2 regions of the Delftia sp. Lp-1 genome follow, and region 2 is predicted to be linked to the other one. Evidence: predicted binding sites of a transcription regulator. Region 2 holds the regulator's gene; the other holds the start of a gene.

Region 1 (4,388 bases), 980 kb from region 2:
TGGTCCGCCGCAATGCGAAAACCCGCCTTGCCGATGGCCACCACCAGTTCCATCTCGAAGTGGTAGTTGTTCGTCTCGGGCGGGTAGGCCACGGTGGCACCCGATTCGGTCAGGGTGGAGGGCGCCTTGGTGAAGTAGAAGGGGCGCTCCACGCTCTTGTCCACCGGGCGGCCCATCTCGACGGCATGGGCGTGGTAGTTGCGGCCCACGAAGAACAGGCGGTTCACGGGCAGGCGCTGCGTGCTGCCGCGCACGGGCAGGGATTGGACGGGGGGCGGGGTCCAGAGGTATTGGGGGGCGGTCATGGTATTGGCGATGGGGGAGGAAAGAGACATCGGAGGATTCAAGGCCGGACTTCGTAGAGGCCCAGCTTTCGGTGCAAAGGCGCCTCGTCGGCCAGGAAGAGGAAGGCGGGCTCGCTGGCGCTGGCATTGGTCAGCGTGGCGGGCGCCCAGCCGGGCACGCAGCAGGTGTCGGCCGGTGCCAGGTCGAAATGGCGGTCCACGGCGGCCACGCTGGCGCCGCCCTCGATGACGTGGAACACGCAGGCCGGCGAACGCGCGGGCAGCTGCAGCGTCTGGCCCGGGCGCAGCATCAGCGCGTAAAAGCCCAGGATGTTTTCGCAGTCGGCCCCGGTTTCGGGGTTGGTGTAGGCCAGCTGCACGCAGTCCAGGTCCGGCCGGTCGGCGGCCAGCTCCAGCAGGGCGGCGCGCGCGTCCTTCCAGGGGTAGCGCAGCATGGGGTAGGCCTTGGCGCTGCGGGCGAACACCTGCGTGGGTGCCAGGCCGCCGCGCGCATACGCCCGGTCGCCACGGCCGGGCAGGGCGGGCTGGCGCGGGCCATCCACGTGGTAGGTAACTTCCAGGTAGTAGGCCAGGGGCAGGTCCAGCACATCGAGCCAGACCACGGGTTCGTTGCCGTCGTGGCCATGCTCGTGCCACAGGCCCGTGGGCGTGAGGATCAGGTCGCCGCGCTCCATGGGGCATTTCTCGCCGTCGACCAGGCTCCAGGCGCCCTGGCCCTCCACCACCATGCGCACGGCATTGGGTGTGTGGCGGTGCGAGGGCGCCCACTCGCCGGGCAGCAGCAGCTGCATGCCCAGGTAGATGGAGGAGCTGGCCTGCATCTTCTCCAGCCCATGGCCGGGATTGGCCAGCACCAGCACGCGGCGCTCGGCCTTTTCGATGGGCGTCAGCTCGCCGGCCTGCATGAGCAGTGGGCGGATGGTCTGGTAGGGCCAGGCAATCGGCTGGGTGCGCGGGCGCGGCGTGTGCGGCGGCATCACGTTGCGCAGGCTGGGCCACAGCGGCACCAGGTTGTTGCGCGTGAGTTCGTCGCGGTAGTCCTGGGGCAGGTCTTCCAGGCGGCCAAGTTCTTGCATGGCGGTCTCCTTGTGTTCAGTCTTCGGCAAGGCAGGTTTCGGCCTTCCAGCCGTACAGCCATTCCATGGCGTCGTAGAAACGCTGGGGCGTGCGGCCCTTCCAGAGGTCGTTGCGCACCAGGCGCTCCACGCCGCTGGCGTGGAAGATGCGGCCCATCTCGCGCGCGGACAGCACCACGCGCGCCGTGCGGGCGATGCGCGAGCGCTCGTACAGCCGCAGTGCCTGCGGCCAGTCGTTGCCGCAGCGCTTGAGCGCCTGGCCCAGCGTCACCGCGTCTTCCAGCGCCATGCAGGCGCCCTGGGCGATGTACTGCAGGGTGGGGTGGGCCGCATCGCCCAGCAGCGTGGCGCGGCCGAAGCTCCACTGGCCAATGGGCTCGCGGTCGGCCGTGGCCCAGCGCTTCCAGCTTTTGGGCAGGTCTATGAGCTGGCGGGCGCGCGGGCAGCAGTCGCGGTAGTAGCTTTGCACCTCTTGGCGGCTGCCTTCGCGCACGCCCCATTCCTCCTGCTCGCGGCTGTGGAAGGTGACGACCACGTTGTACTGCTCGCCGCCGCGCAGCGGGTAGTGCACCAGGTGGTAGTTGGGGCCGACCCAGATGCTGGCCGCGTTCCAGCGCAGGTCCTCGGGGAAGTCGTTCTTCTCCACCACGGCGCGGTACACCACGTGGCCGGAGACACGCGCCGCATCGCCCACGTACTGCTGGCGCACCACGGACTTCACGCCATCGGCGCCGATCAGGGCCTGGCCCACATGGACCTGGCCGTGCTGGTCGCGCACGGTGACGGTGTCGCCCTCCTGCTGCACGGCTTCGATGCGGGTGCCCGTCAGCGTCTCGATTTGGCCGTGGGTGCGCGCGCCTTCGAGCAGCGAGGTGTGGATGTCGGCGCGGTGGATCACCGCATACGGGTTGCCGAAGCGGGCGCGAAACGCCTCGCCCGTGGGAATGCGGCCGACCAGTCTTTCATCGAGCGCGTCGTGCATCACCATCTCGTCGGTATAGACCGCGCGGCCACGGGCCAGCTCGCCAATGCCGAGCGCGTCGAAGGCCGCGAATGCGTTGGGCCCCAGCTGTATGCCGGCGCCGATCTCGCCCAGCTGCGGCGACTGCTCCAGCACCTTGACGGCGAATCCCTGGCGCGCCAGGGCCAGCGCGGCCGCCACGCCGCCAATGCCGCCGCCTGCCACAAGAACGGGCAGCGCCCGGGAAGAAATGCTGGTGCTCATGGATGTCCTGTGCTTCGTGGTGCGTGTCGCCAGCCAGCGGGTCAGCTGCGTCGCGAGTAATTAAACAGTATGCTGATGATGAGTGTAGTGTTGATTTGCATCAGGCCAGCCTGGGGTTTCCCTGGATGCAGGCAAAACGACGGCGGACAGCGTGTCCGGGTGAATCACCTGTCCGCCAGCCAACGCCAACGGAGGGTGCGGTTCATGCGAACATCTGCGCTTGCCCGCAGGGACCCGGAAAAGAGCGCAATGGCCATGGACTACCAACCCGCAGAACTAGAAAACTACCCCGGCTACCACATCCGCCGCCTGCAGCAGATCGCGGTAGCCGTCTTCATGGAGGAGACCCAGGAGTTCGGCGTGACCCCCGTGCAGTACGCGGCGCTGTCGGCCGTGCTGCGCCAGCCCGGCGTGGACCAGCGCACGCTGGCGCGGATGATCGGCTTCGATACCTCGACCATTGGCAGCGTCATCGACCGGCTGGAGGCGCGCGGCCTCATGGTGCGCAACACCAGCCCGGCCGACAGGCGCGTGCGCCTGCTGTCGGTCACCGCAGAAGGCGCTGCGCTGCTGGCCGCTGCCGAACCCTCGGTACTGCGGGCCCAGCAGCGCATGCTGGAGCCGCTGCCGCAGGAGCAGCGGGGCCTGTTCATGGACATGATGGCCGTCCTGGTGCGGCAAAACGACGAGCTGGCGCGTGCGCCCAGCACGCTGGCCGCGCGCCGCGCCGCTGCCGACTGAGGCGGCCTCGACCCATGGACTGGGACCATCTGAGATTCTTTGGCGAGCTGGCGCGCAGCGGCAGCATGGCCGCCGCCGCGCGGCAACTGGGCGTGGAGCACACCACGGTGTCGCGCCGCATCCAGGCCCTGGAAAAACAGCTGGGGGCCGTACTCTTCGAGCGCGAAGCGGGCCAATGGCGGCCCACGGAGGCCGGCCGACAGCTGCTGGGTGTGGCAGACGCCATGCAGCGCGCCGCAGCCGGGCTGGAGCGCATGCCGCTGGCGGCCGAATCCACCAGCCAGGGACCGTCCGGCCTGGTGCGCGTGGGCGCCACCGAGGGCTTCGGCACCCAGCTGCTGGCCCCGCAGCTGGCCGCGCTGACGCAGCGCCATCCGCTGCTGAGCATCGACCTGCTGGCCCTGCCGCGCCTGCTGCACCTGTCGCGGCGCGAGGCCGACATCGTCATCTCGCTGGAGCGCCCCACGCGCGGCTCGGCCGTGGTCACCAAGCTCACCGACTACCGGCTCTTCCTCTACGGCCAGCGCGAATACCTTGCGCGCCGCCCCCTGGTGGCGCGCACCGAGGACCTGCGCCACCACAGCTTCATCCACTATGTGGACGACCTGCTGTTCACGCGCGAGCTGCAGCTGCTGTCCACCCTGTTCCAGCCCGAGCGATTTGCCTTTCGCAGCACCAGCATCACCGCCCAGTACGAGGCCGTGCGCGCCGGCGCTGGCCTGGCCGTGCTGCCCGCCTTCATTGCCGACCGCGACCCCGTGCTCAGCCGCGTGCTGCCCGCCGAGGCCTGCTTCACCCGCACCTTCTGGATGAGCATGCCCTCGGATGCCCGGCAGGTTCAGCGCATCGAGGCGGTCTGGGGGTTTTTGCGGGAGGCTGTGCAGGGCATGGGCGGCTTGCTGAAGCCCAGAGCCTGAGGGCCTGCGGCGGTCAGGCCCCTGCCGCTATACTGCCCGCCCCGAATCTCGTCATCCGACAGCAGGATCTTCCGGCATGCGCCTCCAAGCCCTTTTGCGTCCACTGGTGTACCTGAGCCTGGCG
Region 2 (4,388 bases):
AGATGGAGTACCCGCGCGGCCTGATCCGCCTGACCACGCAGAACGCCATGGCCGGCCTGTGGCGGCGTGCCCAGGTGCTGCGCCGCATCTTCCGTCCGCGCGTGCTGATCTACTCGGCCGTGCTGATCGGCTTGAGCGTGGCCATGATCGTGAGCCTGGCGCTGCGCCAGTCGGTCAAGGTGGACGTGATCCGCGACCGCGCCTCGCTGTCGCGCATCGTGGCGGGCGGCAAGCTGGAGAATGTCTACCGCCTGCAGATCATGAATGCCACCGAGCAGGCCCAGCGCTACCGCATCAGCACCCATGGCCTGGACGGGCTGGAGCTGGCGTCCGAGCAGGAAGTCGAGGTCGGCCCGGCCGAGACGCGCGGCATTGCGGCGCGCCTGCAGATTCCCTACGGTTCGGCCGAGCCGGGCTCGCACACCGTATTCTTCGATATCGATGCCGTGCATTCGGGCGCGGGACGCGCGTCCGAAAAGGCCGTCTTCCTGGTGCCCCGGTGATGTTCCTGGCAGGCGCGGCACGGTCCGCGCCTGCCGCCTGAAAGAAAGAGGTTTCCCATGTCTTCCAGTCCCGCAGTGTCCGCGCCCGCGCAGGCTCCATCGCACCCCGACGCCGGCAAGCCCTGGTGGAAGTTCGGCCATGTCTGGCTGGTGGTGGCCGGCCCGGCGGCCGTGGTGGTCGCTGCCGTGATCACGGCCATCATCGCCATCAATGGCGCCGATCCCGTGATCGACCCCGACTACTACCGCAACGGCATCACGATCAACGAGCGTGCCGATGGCGTGCGCGAAGTGCCCAAGAGCATGGCGCCCGCCGTCACCGGCCGCAACCATGCGGCCACGCCCGCGCACGATCACCCCACGGACCGCTGATCGCCGTGCACCCCTGCAAGAGGCCGCAGTCGCGGCCTTTTTGCATGGCGGATCGCATCTCCGGCATGCGCGACGGGTGAGGGTTTCCTACAGGCGTGCAGGGCGCTGCGGGGCTTGGCGCCATGCGTTGGCGCGGCGCACAATGAAGGCGACCCCTCGACAGCACAAGGAGATCGCTGATGTTGGCCCAACGCTGGATGTGGATTGCCTGGCCTGCCTTTCTGGCAGCCGCCGTGATGGAGATGCTGGTTTTTGCCTTTGTGGATCCGCTGGAGCTGCATTGGCTCGGCGACCTGGGCTGGTCGCGCCAGGGCATCTACACGCTGGCCTTCTTCGCCTTCTGGGGCGTGACCATGCTCTCCAGCCTGATGACCACCATGCTGGGCCGCTCGGCCCGCGATCTCAATGACGGCGTGGTCTCCGAGCCCGACCCGGACCTGGCCATGCAGGGGCTGGGGCGGGACTGAGCGAGAGCCCGCCGCAATGAACAAGGCCCGCTGTCGCGGGCCTTGTTCATTGGCGGATGAATGCTTGCCGCCCTTGCAGCCTCACTGGCACTGCTGGCTGTTGACGATGCGCTTGAGCGCCTCCGTGTCCAGGATGCGCAGATGGCGCTGGCGCACCTCGATGATGTTGTCGTCCGCGAACTTGGAGAAGGTGCGGCTCACCGTCTCCAGCTTCAGGCCCAGGTAGCTGCCGATTTCCTCGCGCGTCATGCGCAGCACCAGTTCGGACTTGGAAAAGCCCCGCGCATGCAGGCGCTGCACCAGGTTGAGCACGAAGGCGGCCAGGCGCTCTTCGGCGCGCATGCTGCCCAGCAGCAGCATCACGCCGTGCTCGCGCACGATCTCGCGGCTCATGACCTTGTGCACATGGTTTTGCAGGGCCGTGACCTCGCGCGACAGGTCTTCCAGCTTGTCGAAGGGCATGACGCAGACTTCGGCGTCTTCCAGCGCGACGGCATCGCAGGTGTGGTGGTCGTTGACGATGCCGTCCAGGCCGATGATCTCGCCGGCCATCTGAAAGCCTGTGACCTGGTCGCGTCCGTCCTCGGTGGCCACGCAGGTCTTGAAGAAGCCGGTGCGGATGGCGTACAGCGAGGTGAATGTCTCGCCGTTGCGAAACAGCAGGCCTCCGCGCTTGACCTTGCGGCGCGTGGCCACGATGTCGTCGATGCGCTGCATCTGCTCGGCATCCAGGCCCATGGGCATGCACAGTTCGCGCAGGTTGCAGTTGGAGCAGGAGGCTTTGATGGTCTGAAGGTTCATGGAGTGATAAACATCAGCGGCACACAGCGTGCCGGCGGTGACCTCGTGGATTGCGATGAGTTGGATCAAATTGTCGCAGCAGTCCCTCAAACAACTCTTGATATGAGTCAAGGACATGACCGATGTGCTGCGGCACAGTCGAGGTATTAGAGGAAAAAACCCATGACCGCTGTCACCCCAGAGCTGCTGCGTCGCTTTGACGTACCGGGGCCCCGATACACCTCGTTCCCTACCGCCGACCGCTTTGTCGAGGCCTTTGGTGCAGAGGACTATATCCTGGCGCTGCAACAACGCAAATCGAGTACCGCAGCGCGTGCCATGCCTTTGTCGCTGTATGTGCACGTGCCCTTTTGCGAGTCGCTTTGCTACTACTGCGCCTGCAACAAGATCGTGACGCGCCACCACGATCGCGCCGCCGTCTACCTGGACTACCTGGCGCGCGAGATGGCCTTGCATACGGCCCATTGCGGCAAGGGCCAGACCGTCAGCCAACTGCACCTGGGCGGCGGCACGCCCACCTTCTTCTCCGACGACGAGCTGCGCACGCTGATGGGCCTGTTGCGCGAGCATTTCAAGCTGGAGCCGGGTGGCGAGTACTCCATCGAGGTCGATCCGCGCACCGTCAGCGTTGAGCGCCTGGCCGTGCTCAAGGAGCTGGGCTTCAACCGCCTGAGCTTCGGCGTGCAGGACTTCGACGAGCAGGTGCAGATCGCCGTGCACCGCGTGCAGCCGGCCGAGCAGGTGTTCGAGCTGGTGGCGGCCGCGCGGCAGCTGGGCTTTGCCTCCATCAACGTGGACCTGATCTACGGCCTGCCCAAGCAGACGCCCGAATCCTTCGAGCGCACGCTGGCCCAGGTCAACGCGCTGCGGCCCGACCGCATCGCGCTCTATGCCTATGCCCACCTGCCCGAGCGCTTCAAGCCGCAGCGGCGCATTGCGGCCGAGGATCTGCCCCAGGGGGCCGACAAGCTGGCCATGCTGTCGCGTTCCATCGCCGCGTTCATGGACGGTGGCTATGTCTACGTGGGCATGGACCACTTCGCCCTGCCCGAGGACTCGCTGGCCGTGGCCAAGCGCCAGGGCCGGCTGCACCGCAACTTCCAGGGCTACAGCACCCAGCCCGACTGCGACCTGATCGCGCTGGGCGTGTCGGCCATCGGCAAGGTGGGCGCCAGCTACAGCCAGAACGCCAAGACGCTGGAGGAGTACTACGACGCCATCGACGCCAGCCACCTGCCCGTGGTGCGGGGCCTGGCGCTGTCGCGCGACGACCTGGTGCGCCGCGCCGTCATCATGGCCATCATGTGCCAGGGCGCCGTGCTGTTCGAGCCCATGGAGCAGGCCTGGCTGCTGGGCTTTCGCGAGTACTTCGCGCCCGAGATGGCGGCCCTGGAGGACCTGCAGGCCAAGGGTCTGGTGCAGATCAGCGACGAGGGCTTCCAGGTCACGCCCATGGGCTGGTACTTCGTGCGCGGCGTGGCCATGCTGTTTGACCGATATCTGCAGGCGGACAAGAACCGGGCGCGGTTTTCGAGGATCATCTAGGCCCCATGCTGTTGTCGCTGCTCTGGACCGCTTTGATCATGGGGCTCGTCGGCGGGCCCCATTGCCTTGCCATGTGCGCTGCGCCCTGCGGCGTGGTCACGGGCGGGGCGGGGCAGGGCGGCGGCTCGCAGGTGGTGGCCGTGCATGGATTGCAAAGCCGGCTGTGGCTGCGCACGGCGCTGTTCCACGGCGGCCGTCTGGCCGGCTATGCCAGCCTGGGCGCTGCCTCGGCCCTGGCCATGGAGAGCCTGTCCTGGCTCACCAGCCAGACCACGGCGCTGCAGCCGTTCTGGACACTGACCCATGTCGCCGTGATGGCCTGGGGCCTGGCCATGATGGTGCAGGCCCGCCAGCCCGCCTGGCTGGAGTCAGCCGGCCGCGCCGCCTGGCGGCGCGTGCAGCCCTGGGTGTCGGCGCCGGGCGGCACGCTGGCGGCAGGCTATGCCTGGGCGCTCATGCCTTGCGGACTGCTGTATTCGGCCGTGCTGGTCGCCGCGCTCAGCGGCGGCCCGTTGCAGGGCGCGCTGGCCATGGCGGCCTTTGGCGTGGGCAGCGGCCTGTGGCTGGTGGCCGGCCCCTGGCTGTGGCGGCTGGGCCGGCAGCGCCTGAACGGTCTGCGCGCCGAATGGGGCACGCGCCTGGCCGGCCTGATGCTGGTGGGCGTGGCCGTCTGGGCGCTGTGGATGGACCTGATCTACAA

Evidence for each region. The regulator FNR, encoded in region 2, switches genes on or off when oxygen is low (the NO sensors DNR and NnrR bind a similar motif). The targets are predictions, from matches to a motif close to TTGATNNNNATCAA.
Region 1: the regulator FNR is predicted to act here: its motif matches at 2,697-2,710, upstream of LGR64_RS11400 (3-hydroxybenzoate 6-monooxygenase).

What each region holds. Positions count from the first base shown of each region.
Region 1 covers NZ_JAJALJ010000001.1:2,548,443-2,552,830, reverse strand. Annotated here, with positions in the region: gene LGR64_RS11410 (fumarylacetoacetate hydrolase family protein) at 1-305, opposite strand, end outside; gene LGR64_RS11405 (cupin domain-containing protein) at 344-1,381, opposite strand; gene LGR64_RS11400 (3-hydroxybenzoate 6-monooxygenase) at 1,398-2,606, opposite strand; gene LGR64_RS11395 (MarR family winged helix-turn-helix transcriptional regulator) at 2,811-3,347, shown strand; gene LGR64_RS11390 (LysR family transcriptional regulator) at 3,362-4,264, shown strand; gene LGR64_RS11385 (patatin-like phospholipase family protein) at 4,341-4,388, shown strand, end outside.
Region 2 covers NZ_JAJALJ010000001.1:3,527,078-3,531,465, reverse strand. Annotated here, with positions in the region: gene ccoG (cytochrome c oxidase accessory protein CcoG) at 1-503, shown strand, start outside; gene LGR64_RS15910 (FixH family protein) at 561-875, shown strand; gene LGR64_RS15905 (hypothetical protein) at 1,055-1,342, shown strand; gene fnr (fumarate/nitrate reduction transcriptional regulator Fnr) at 1,424-2,143, opposite strand; gene hemN (oxygen-independent coproporphyrinogen III oxidase) at 2,306-3,688, shown strand; gene LGR64_RS15890 (sulfite exporter TauE/SafE family protein) at 3,694-4,388, shown strand, end outside.